DNA from 2 places in the Thalassospira sp. MIT121401 genome. Region 2 is predicted to be linked to the other one. Evidence: predicted binding sites of a transcription regulator. Region 2 holds the regulator's gene; the other holds the start of a gene.
What was found. Region 2 encodes LexA, which represses DNA repair genes until DNA is damaged. Its sites were predicted from a motif close to ATGTTCTANTTTGGTTC; they were not measured.
Positions count from the first base shown of each region.

Region 1 (4,431 bases), 1.2 Mb from region 2:
GGGGCGGTGACGATGACTTCGGCAAATCCCATGGGACTGCCGTCGGTATAGCCAAACCGGTATCGAACCGTATTCTCATTGCCAACAGCCTGCCAGCCAGCCCCGTGGGCACGGGCATCTGTCGGTTCCGATATGATCAGAACCGACAACGCCACAAGAACCACAAGAACCGGCACCCGGCTGATACCCGCTAGATGCATTTTCCTAGCCGTCCACATGGAAGCTTAGTGTCGCACGAAGGTTATGAACCCGTACCCCGTCCGCGGCATCGGGGATATCGGTTGCAACCCGCACGATCCACAGGCCGGGTGCCGAAATGCGAACCTTGGCAATGGCACTGCCGCGGTCATCGGCAAGGGTTTCGGTATAGTAGGCCCAGGAAGACGGGGTTTGGGTAAACCCGGCATAGGTCGCAAGAACGGTGGTGGTCAAAGGCTGCCCGTCAAGCAGGATGCGAAATTCGGCGTCCGTGCCGATTTTGGTCCGGCGCGGATCGCCAAGCGGAACGATTTCAAGCCGATCACCAAGCGGGGTCGTGACCACGGCATTGCCATCAGATGCCTGCGGGCCGATCAGATGTTTTGCAAATTTCTCGTAACGCGAAGCGGTCAGGGCATCGGGATGTTGTTCAAGCCCGCCTTCCTGCCAGCCATCGGGCGTCTGTGACCAGACAACCGGCAAACGATGGGCGGCAATCCAGCCGGTTTGCGCATGATCGTTAACAGATGCAACAAGGTTCGGGGCGTTCGGATTTGGTGTGACATCAAGTTCGCTCTGCCCGGCATCGGTGATCAGGCGGGCGCGCACATTTTCGATGGCTTCGGCTTCTTCAGGCGCGCCGAACTGATGGGTCGAATCTAGAAATATCGTTGCCGGTTGGCCCGGCGCAATGGTGCTTTGTGCGGTGCTGGCGATGAATTCATGGGCGGTTGTCGCACTGCTGATCAGGCAACCGGTCATGCCAATTATCAGGGCGCGTGCGAACTTTGATTGAAACATCTGCTATCCTTTGGGAAATTAGGTCTATGAAATGACAGTATGAACTTTTCAAAATTGTTCATACGAGTCAAGCTGATGATTCTGAAAGGGAATTGATATGACCCGCGTGACGGTATCAATCGAAGATGATCTGATGGAAGCGTTCGACACCTTCCTTGAAGGGCGGGGCTATACCAACCGGTCCGAAGGATTCCGTGATCTGATCCGTGAAAAGCTTCAGAATGCCAAGCTTGACGAAGACCCCAACGGGGTGGGAATTGCCGTTCTGAATTATGTTTATGACCATGAGGAACGCATGCTGGCATCGCGTTTGATGAGCACCCAGCATGAACATCACAATCTGACGGTGTCGACCGTGCATTTTCACATCGATCATGACACCTGTCTTGAAAGCGTGACCCTGCGCGGGAAGCTTGCCGAAATTCGCGCCTTTGCCGACAAAGTCCTGGCACAGCCCGGTGTGCGCCACGGGCAGCTTTATTCCGTTCCGGGGGAACTACACATTGAATCCCATCACCACGGGGATGAAGACCACGGCGCGGCCCATACCCACGAACATCTCAAAATTACCACCTGATAAAATTGCCGTTCGGTATGGAGCAGCCCGGTCCGGACAGGGCCGGGCTGTTGTCGTTTGAAAACGCGATTTTTGTTCCCGGGAATGAGAACAAACTTGCAACATCCAAAATTTTATGACAGTGTTCGCATTATGTTCTCAATTCGGCTGCTGACGTGAACAGGGAAACTAGTCTGTCTGGGCAGCAGGTTCTTCAAGCGGTGGCGTTCCGCATTTAGGTCCGGGGAACCGCCTGCGTTGCATCCTACCCGGCCCTGTGGAATAAGAGAGTTCGAGCAATGATTCAGACCGCGCTGCATTTGGTGGATAAGGATACTATGGATAAGCAGAAGGCACTCGAAGCCGCCCTTGGGCAGATCGAACGGGCATTTGGCAAAGGTTCGATTATGAAGCTGGGTCAGCGGGAAAGCGCCGTTGACATTTCAGCCATTTCAACCGGATCACTCGGTCTTGATATCGGACTTGGTATTGGTGGTCTTCCGCGTGGCCGTATCATCGAAATCTATGGCCCGGAAAGTTCCGGGAAAACGACCCTGGCCCTGCACACCATTGCCGAGGCACAGAAACTTGGCGGGACCTGTGCATTTGTCGATGCCGAACATGCGCTTGACCCGGGCTATGCCCGCAAGCTTGGCGTGAATACCGACGAACTTCTGATTTCACAGCCCGATGCCGGTGAACAGGCACTTGAAATTGCCGACACGCTGGTGCGTTCCGGTGCGATTGATGTTCTGGTCGTTGACTCGGTCGCGGCCCTTGTTCCGCGGGCCGAACTCGAAGGTGAAATGGGCGATACCCATGTCGGTCTGCAGGCCCGCCTGATGAGCCAGGCCTTGCGTAAACTGACCAGCTCGGTGTCGCGGTCGAACTGCATGGTGATCTTCATCAACCAGATTCGTATGAAAATCGGTGTGATGTTCGGCAGCCCGGAAACCACCACCGGTGGTAACGCGCTCAAGTTCTATGCGTCTGTTCGTCTGGATATCCGCCGTATCGGCCAGATCAAGGACCGCGACGAAGTCGTGGGTAACCAGACGCGCGTCAAGGTCGTCAAAAACAAGATGGCCCCGCCGTTCAAACAGGTCGAATTTGACATCATGTATGGCGAAGGCGTTTCCAAGATGGGTGAAATCCTTGATCTTGGTGTCAAGGCAGGCATTGTTGAAAAGTCCGGTTCCTGGTTCTCCTATAACTCGACCCGGATCGGTCAGGGTCGTGAAAACGCCAAGAACTTCTTGCGCGAGAATCCGGAAATGACCCAGGAAATCGAAAACAGCATTCGCGAAAGTGCCGGCCTGATCGCCGAAAGCATGACGAATATGAGCGAAGATGACCCGGTCAATGACGATTGATCGCGCTGTTTTTGTACGATGATTTTAAAAAGACGGGCCGTGATTTCGGCCCGTCTTTTTTGTTTGGGCCATCAAATCCTTCACCCCGTTCAAAGGTGCAGCCATGATTACCTGCTATTTGAAATATATTATCGACAGTCACAAAATTCCCGAGTTCGAGGCATATGCCAAACGCTGGATTCCGATTGTCAATCGTATGGGCGGGACCCATCACGGGTATTTCCTGCCCCATGAAGGGGCGAGTAACGTGGCCTATGCACTGTTCAGTTTTCCAAGCCTTGCCGAGTATGAGGATTACCGCAACCGCATGGCTGACGACCGCGAATGTCAGGATGTTCTGAATATGGAAATCCGCAATCGCAGCATCATTTCCTATGAACGCAGCTTCATGCGCCCGGTCCTGGACTAGGGGCGGGCGGGCTATGATCCGCGCCGCATTGCGGTCGTCGCCACTGCCGCTGCCGGGATTTGCTGCTGTTGCCACTGGCTGGGTGTTTGGCCGGTAATGCGCAGGAATTCGCGATTGAAATTCGATTTGGTGTTAAAGCCGCTTGAAAGCATGGTGGTTGTGATATTCTGTCCGCGCGCAAGTTCCCCGCAGGCATGATCAATCCGGAACCTGTTGATATAGCGCGACACATTTTCCCCGGTACTTTGATTGATCGCTGTGGATACCTGTTTCAACGGATAGCCCAGTCGCCGCGCAATCCGCGCCAGCGTCAGATCGGGATCAAGAAACAGCTTCTGACCGCTTATAAGCTGATCAACTGCCACCATGATTTCATCGACCGGGATATCGGGCGTATCGGGCGCGGTTTTGTCAGGCGCGCTTGACGGTTCGATATCATCACCCCCGTTGTCATCATCGCCCGATCCGATGGCAAGATCTGGGGAAAGCGCCAGAAACCCGATGGTCAGCACTGCCAGCGACGAAAAGATGCTTAAAATCACACCCGTCGCGCCTTCTGCCCCGAATTGCAGGGCTGCTGCGATCAAAAGATCACTGAAGGCCGAAACAATCAGCGCAATGGCAATCACCCGCCAGATCAATGCCGGTACATGCCCCGATGCCAGACGCGAATGGGCCAGATCATTGCCCTGACGATGCAGTGCAATCAGGATGGCAGACGCATAGCCGACAAAAAGCGCGCCAAGCAGGGCATCAATCAGAACCGGCATGGCAAGGATCACGATCACCATCACCACCGGGGCCAGAACATGGCAAAGATCGGTGCCGACAAGGCGCGACCGCACACTGCTTTGCAAAAAGGCCATCCAGGCCAGCGCCGGGATCATTGATGCCATGACCGGCTGCAACAGCCGGATAGCATCAAACCCGTAATAATGAACAAGCGACACCGTCACACTCTGACAGGCGCAGGCCAGCAGCAAGGCGGCAAGCAACCGGCTGGTCTTTTCAAACAGGATCGCCCGCAAAAACAGATAACCCAGCAACAGTGCGACGATCATAGGTACGGGAAGTGCGATCATGTCTTGTGGCGA
Region 1 covers NZ_CP138926.1:3,791,770-3,796,200, reverse strand. The annotation lists gene SIB88_RS17540 (carboxypeptidase-like regulatory domain-containing protein) at 1-200, opposite strand, end outside; gene SIB88_RS17535 (DUF4198 domain-containing protein) at 205-999, opposite strand; gene nikR (nickel-responsive transcriptional regulator NikR) at 1,097-1,576, shown strand; gene recA (recombinase RecA) at 1,855-2,928, shown strand; gene SIB88_RS17520 (NIPSNAP family protein) at 3,032-3,337, shown strand; gene SIB88_RS17515 (helix-turn-helix domain-containing protein) at 3,349-4,431, opposite strand, start outside.
Region 1: recA (recombinase RecA) is a predicted target of LexA. The motif match lies at 1,665-1,681, and genes of this name have one in related genera.

Region 2 (4,431 bases):
AGGCACGGTTGTTTCCACTGCGCCCGCCGTCGGTTCCCGGTGATCCCGATTTCGCGCGCAACCTTTATTTCAGCCAGATCGGCGCAACCGGGTTTGCATTCGGTCGTCAGTTCGAAGTGTTGAGCGAGAAGGATGCTTATGAAAACAATGGTATAGGATACGTTGTTGAACACCTGCGTCAGAAAATATCCGACGTGATCAATCGATACGTAACCGCGCCCGAGGCCGGGATTGCCAAAGCATTGATCATCGGTGAACGCGGCGATGTCACTGCTGAAATTGCCGAGGATCTGAGGAAATCCGGGCTGGCCCATCTTTTGGCGATTTCCGGATTGCATATGGGGTTGCTGTGCGGAACCGTTTTCTTTCTGGTGCGTCTGGGTTTGGCTGCGATACCGGGGATCGCATTGCGCTATCCGGTCAAAAAATGGGCGGCACTCGCGGCCGCCGGGGCGGGGTTCATTTATCTCGGATTGTCGGGGGCAACAGTGCCGACGCAGCGGGCCTTTGTGATGTTGCTGGTGGTATGGATTGCCCTGTTGCTTGATCGCCGTGCCATATCTTTACGGCTGGTGGGTGTGGCCGCACTGGTTGTTCTGGTGTTAAGGCCCGATGCGGTACTTGGTGCCAGTTTTCAGCTTTCCTTTGCTGCTGTCGGGGCACTTGTTGCCTTTTATGACGGGCCCGGGCGCCGTTGGCTTGACCGCCATGGCGGACGTCCGTGGCATGAACGTCTTGTGGTCTATATGGCGGGGCTTTTGATCACCAGTGTCATTGTGACGGTTGTGACGGCATCGATTATCGGATTTCATTTCGGGCGGATATCGGTGCTTGGCATTGTTGCCAATCTGGTTGCCATTCCGATAATGGCATTCTGGGTGATGCCGTTAATTGTACTGACGCTGGCATTCATGCCATTCGGGTTGGCGGGCGGTGTGCTTGCGCTGATGGCGCCCGGATTGACTGTTCTGATCAAAACAGCATCCCTTGTCGCCGCCCAGGAATGGGGGTTGTGGTATGTGGCCGGGCTCGGTGATGTGGCAACCGCCTGTTTGTTGTTGGCGATTGCGTGGGCCGTGATCTGGCGCGATCAGATTGCCCTTGTAGTTTCCGGGCCGCTTTTGATCATCGCCATCATTGCGCAGGTGACCCACCAAACTCCGGATGTTCTTGTATCGGGTGATCAGGAAAGCTGGGCCGTTTATGACAGGGAACAGGAAATCCTGCATTTGGCCGACGGGCTTGGTGATTTCCAAAAATCCCTGTGGATGAGCCGTTTTGGCATCCGTCCGGAAGATGAAGCCACAAGAATAAGGTATTGTAAAAACGATCCGTGTCTTGTGGTCACTGGCGTTGGTGATAATGAAACTAGGACCATTGTCGCAACCAGTCTGGCCAATCCGTTCTATGCCTGTCGCAATGCCGATCTTGTGATTACGCTAAAAAACGATTTGCCAATCCGAACCTGTCGCCAGGCCGGGGCGCGGGTGATGATTGATGATGGCGTCTTGTGGTGGCAGGGCGGTGTCGCCCTTGATACGGCTAAGCTTGATCAGGGAAGGTCGTCATTTGAAACCGTGCGGGCAATATCCGGTCACTGGCCATGGATCGTGATTGGCGGCAAAGCTGCTCCATCGCAACGGTAATCAGTGGCCGTGCCTGGACCGGGCCGGATGCACTGATCCCGAATACACAAAATCGCCCGTGTGAAAATCACAGCGGGCGATTTTGTGTGTGCAGTTGCTGGTGGCTTAATACTGACGCAGCAACCCGACCAGACGACCCTGAATACGCACGCGATCCGGTGACAGGGCACGGGTTTCATACCGGGCATTGGCCGGTTCCAGAAGAACCTCACCGCGCCCGCGTTTAAGGCGCTTAAGGGTCGCTTCGCTGTCATCGACAAGCGCAACGACAATCGTGCCATCATGGGCCTGCTCGCACCGCTGGATCAGGACGGTATCACCATCAAGGATGCCGGCCTCGACCATGGAATCACCGGATACTTCAAGTGCATAATGATCGCCTGATCCCAAAAGGGCAGCGGGCACCTGAACCATGGTGCTTTGATCACGCAATGCCTCGATCGGGGTACCCGCAGCAATTCGCCCATAAAGCGGAAGCGAAATAGCTTCACCGGTTTCGGCAAAGGCCGTGGGCACGGTTGCCGGACGATGGGGGGCTTTGCGCGCACTGGCAATGGATGTGACGTTGTTCGGGGTTTCGGGGGCGTCATCATCGCTGTTTTCCGGAAGCCGGATGACTTCCAGCGCACGGGCGCGATGCGCAAGACGGCGGATAAAACCGCGTTCCTCAAGCCCGGTAATCAGACGATGGATCCCCGATTTGGATTTAAGGTTCAGGGCCTCTTTCATTTCATCGAAAGAGGGCGAGATACCGTGATCGCGAAGGTAATTGTCAATATAGACCAGCAACTCATATTGCTTGCGCGTCAGCATGATATTTCCCGAACCTGTAGCAAGAACAAAAAGGATACATAAATGTTCTACTTTAGTTCTTTTGTCGGGTCAAGCGCGTCGGGCCAAAAACAACGGATTGGCCGTAATTCAGGCCATAATTACGGGTTTTGAATGGTGGTCGCCCGCTCGCAAACACCCTAATCGGCGATGAAAGTCCCCGATTTCCCGCCTTCCTTGCGGGTGACGCGGATATCGGTAATCTGCATGGCCTTGTCGACAGCCTTGCACATGTCAAACACGGTCAAGGCTGCGACAGAGGCCGCTGTCAAGGCCTCCATCTCGACACCGGTCTTGCCGGTGGTCTTGCAGGTCGCGGTGATATCGACCCCGTCAACATCATCGGCCAGTTCAAGATCAACCGTCACCGATGTCAGGGGCAGGGGATGGCAAAGCGGGATCAGATCGGGGGTCTTTTTTGCTCCCATGATCCCGGCAAGCTGTGCGATGCCAAGAACATCACCCTTCTTATGGCCACGATCGGCAATCAGCTTTGCCGTTTGCGCAGACATCAATACCCGTGCCTTGGCAATGGCAATGCGGGTGGTATCGGCCTTGTCCGAAATATCCACCATCACGGCGTTGCCACCGGCATCAATATGGGAAAGCTTGTCTGTCATGTGCTTTGCCAGTCCCAGGTCAGGCCGCAAGGCCAAGAAGGTTGCGGGTTGCCGCAGCCACGTCATCCTGACGCATCAGGCTTTCCCCAATCAGGAAGCACTGCGCACCAACCTTGGCCATGCGTGCAAGGTCTTCGGGCGTGAACAATCCGCTTTCGGCGACCAGAAGACGGTCGCTATCGACCATGCCAGCCAGTTCCTCGGTCGTGGTCAGCGAAATTTCCATGGTCTTGAGGTTACGGTTATTGACCCCGACCAGACGCGATTTCAGTTTCAGGGCACGTTCAAGTTCCGGCGCGTTGTGAACTTCGATCAGAACATCCATGCCAAGACTGTGTGCCGCATCTTCAAGTTCGGCAGCCAGTCCGTCTTCAAGGGCCGCCATGATCAAAAGGATGCAATCGGCCCCCAAGGCGCGTGCTTCGGTGATCTGGTAAGGATCAACCATGAAATCCTTGCGCAATGCCGGAAGGTCAACAGCCGCGCGCGCCGCGACAAGATAGCTGTCATCCCCCTGGAAATAGGGCACATCGGTCAGAACCGAAAGGCAGCTTGCCCCGCCAGCCTGATAGGCCTTTGCCAGTTGCGGCGGATTGAAATCGGCGCGGATCAGTCCCTTGGACGGGGATGCTTTCTTGATTTCGGCAATCAGGCCATAACGGCCATCGGCAACACTGGTTTCAAGGGCCTTGATAAAGCCGCGCGGTGCCGATTGGGCTTTGGCTTCGGCTTCAAGCGTGCCAAGGCTTTTGCGGGACTTGCAGGCGGCAACGTGTTCGCGTTTGTCGTCGCAGATTTTCTTAAGAACGTCGCTCACGCTGCGTTTCCTTCGTTGGTAATGGTGACAAGACCCTGAAGCGTTTCTGCGGCCTTGCCGCTATCAATTGCTTCGGATGCCTTTTTGATGCCATCGGCAAGATCGCTGGCAACGCCGGTCACCACAAGTGCCGCCCCGGCATTCATCAGAACGATATCGCGATAGGCATCTTTTTTCGCTGCCAGAAGGTCAAGAATGGCCTTGGCATTCACATCCGCATCGCCGCCCTTGAGGTCATCAAGCGTTGCTGTCTCAAACCCGAAATCGCCAGGGGAAATTTCAAAGGTGGTGACATTGCCGTCTTTGACTTCGGCGACAAAGGTCGGGCCCGTGGTCGAGATTTCATCAAGACCGCTGTGGCCATGAACCACCCATGCATGAACCGATCCAAGGCGATTGAGCACATGGGCAACCGGTTCGACCCATTCCTTGGCAAAGACGCCAAGAACCTGGCGTTTGGTCTTTGCCGGGTTGGCAAGCGGACCCAGCAGGTTAAAGATCGTGCGTGTGCCCATTT
Region 2 covers NZ_CP138926.1:2,630,993-2,635,423, forward strand. The annotation lists gene SIB88_RS12065 (ComEC/Rec2 family competence protein) at 1-1,646, shown strand, start outside; gene lexA (transcriptional repressor LexA) at 1,752-2,459, opposite strand; gene moaC (cyclic pyranopterin monophosphate synthase MoaC) at 2,618-3,097, opposite strand; gene trpC (indole-3-glycerol phosphate synthase TrpC) at 3,117-3,914, opposite strand; gene trpD (anthranilate phosphoribosyltransferase) at 3,911-4,431, opposite strand, start outside.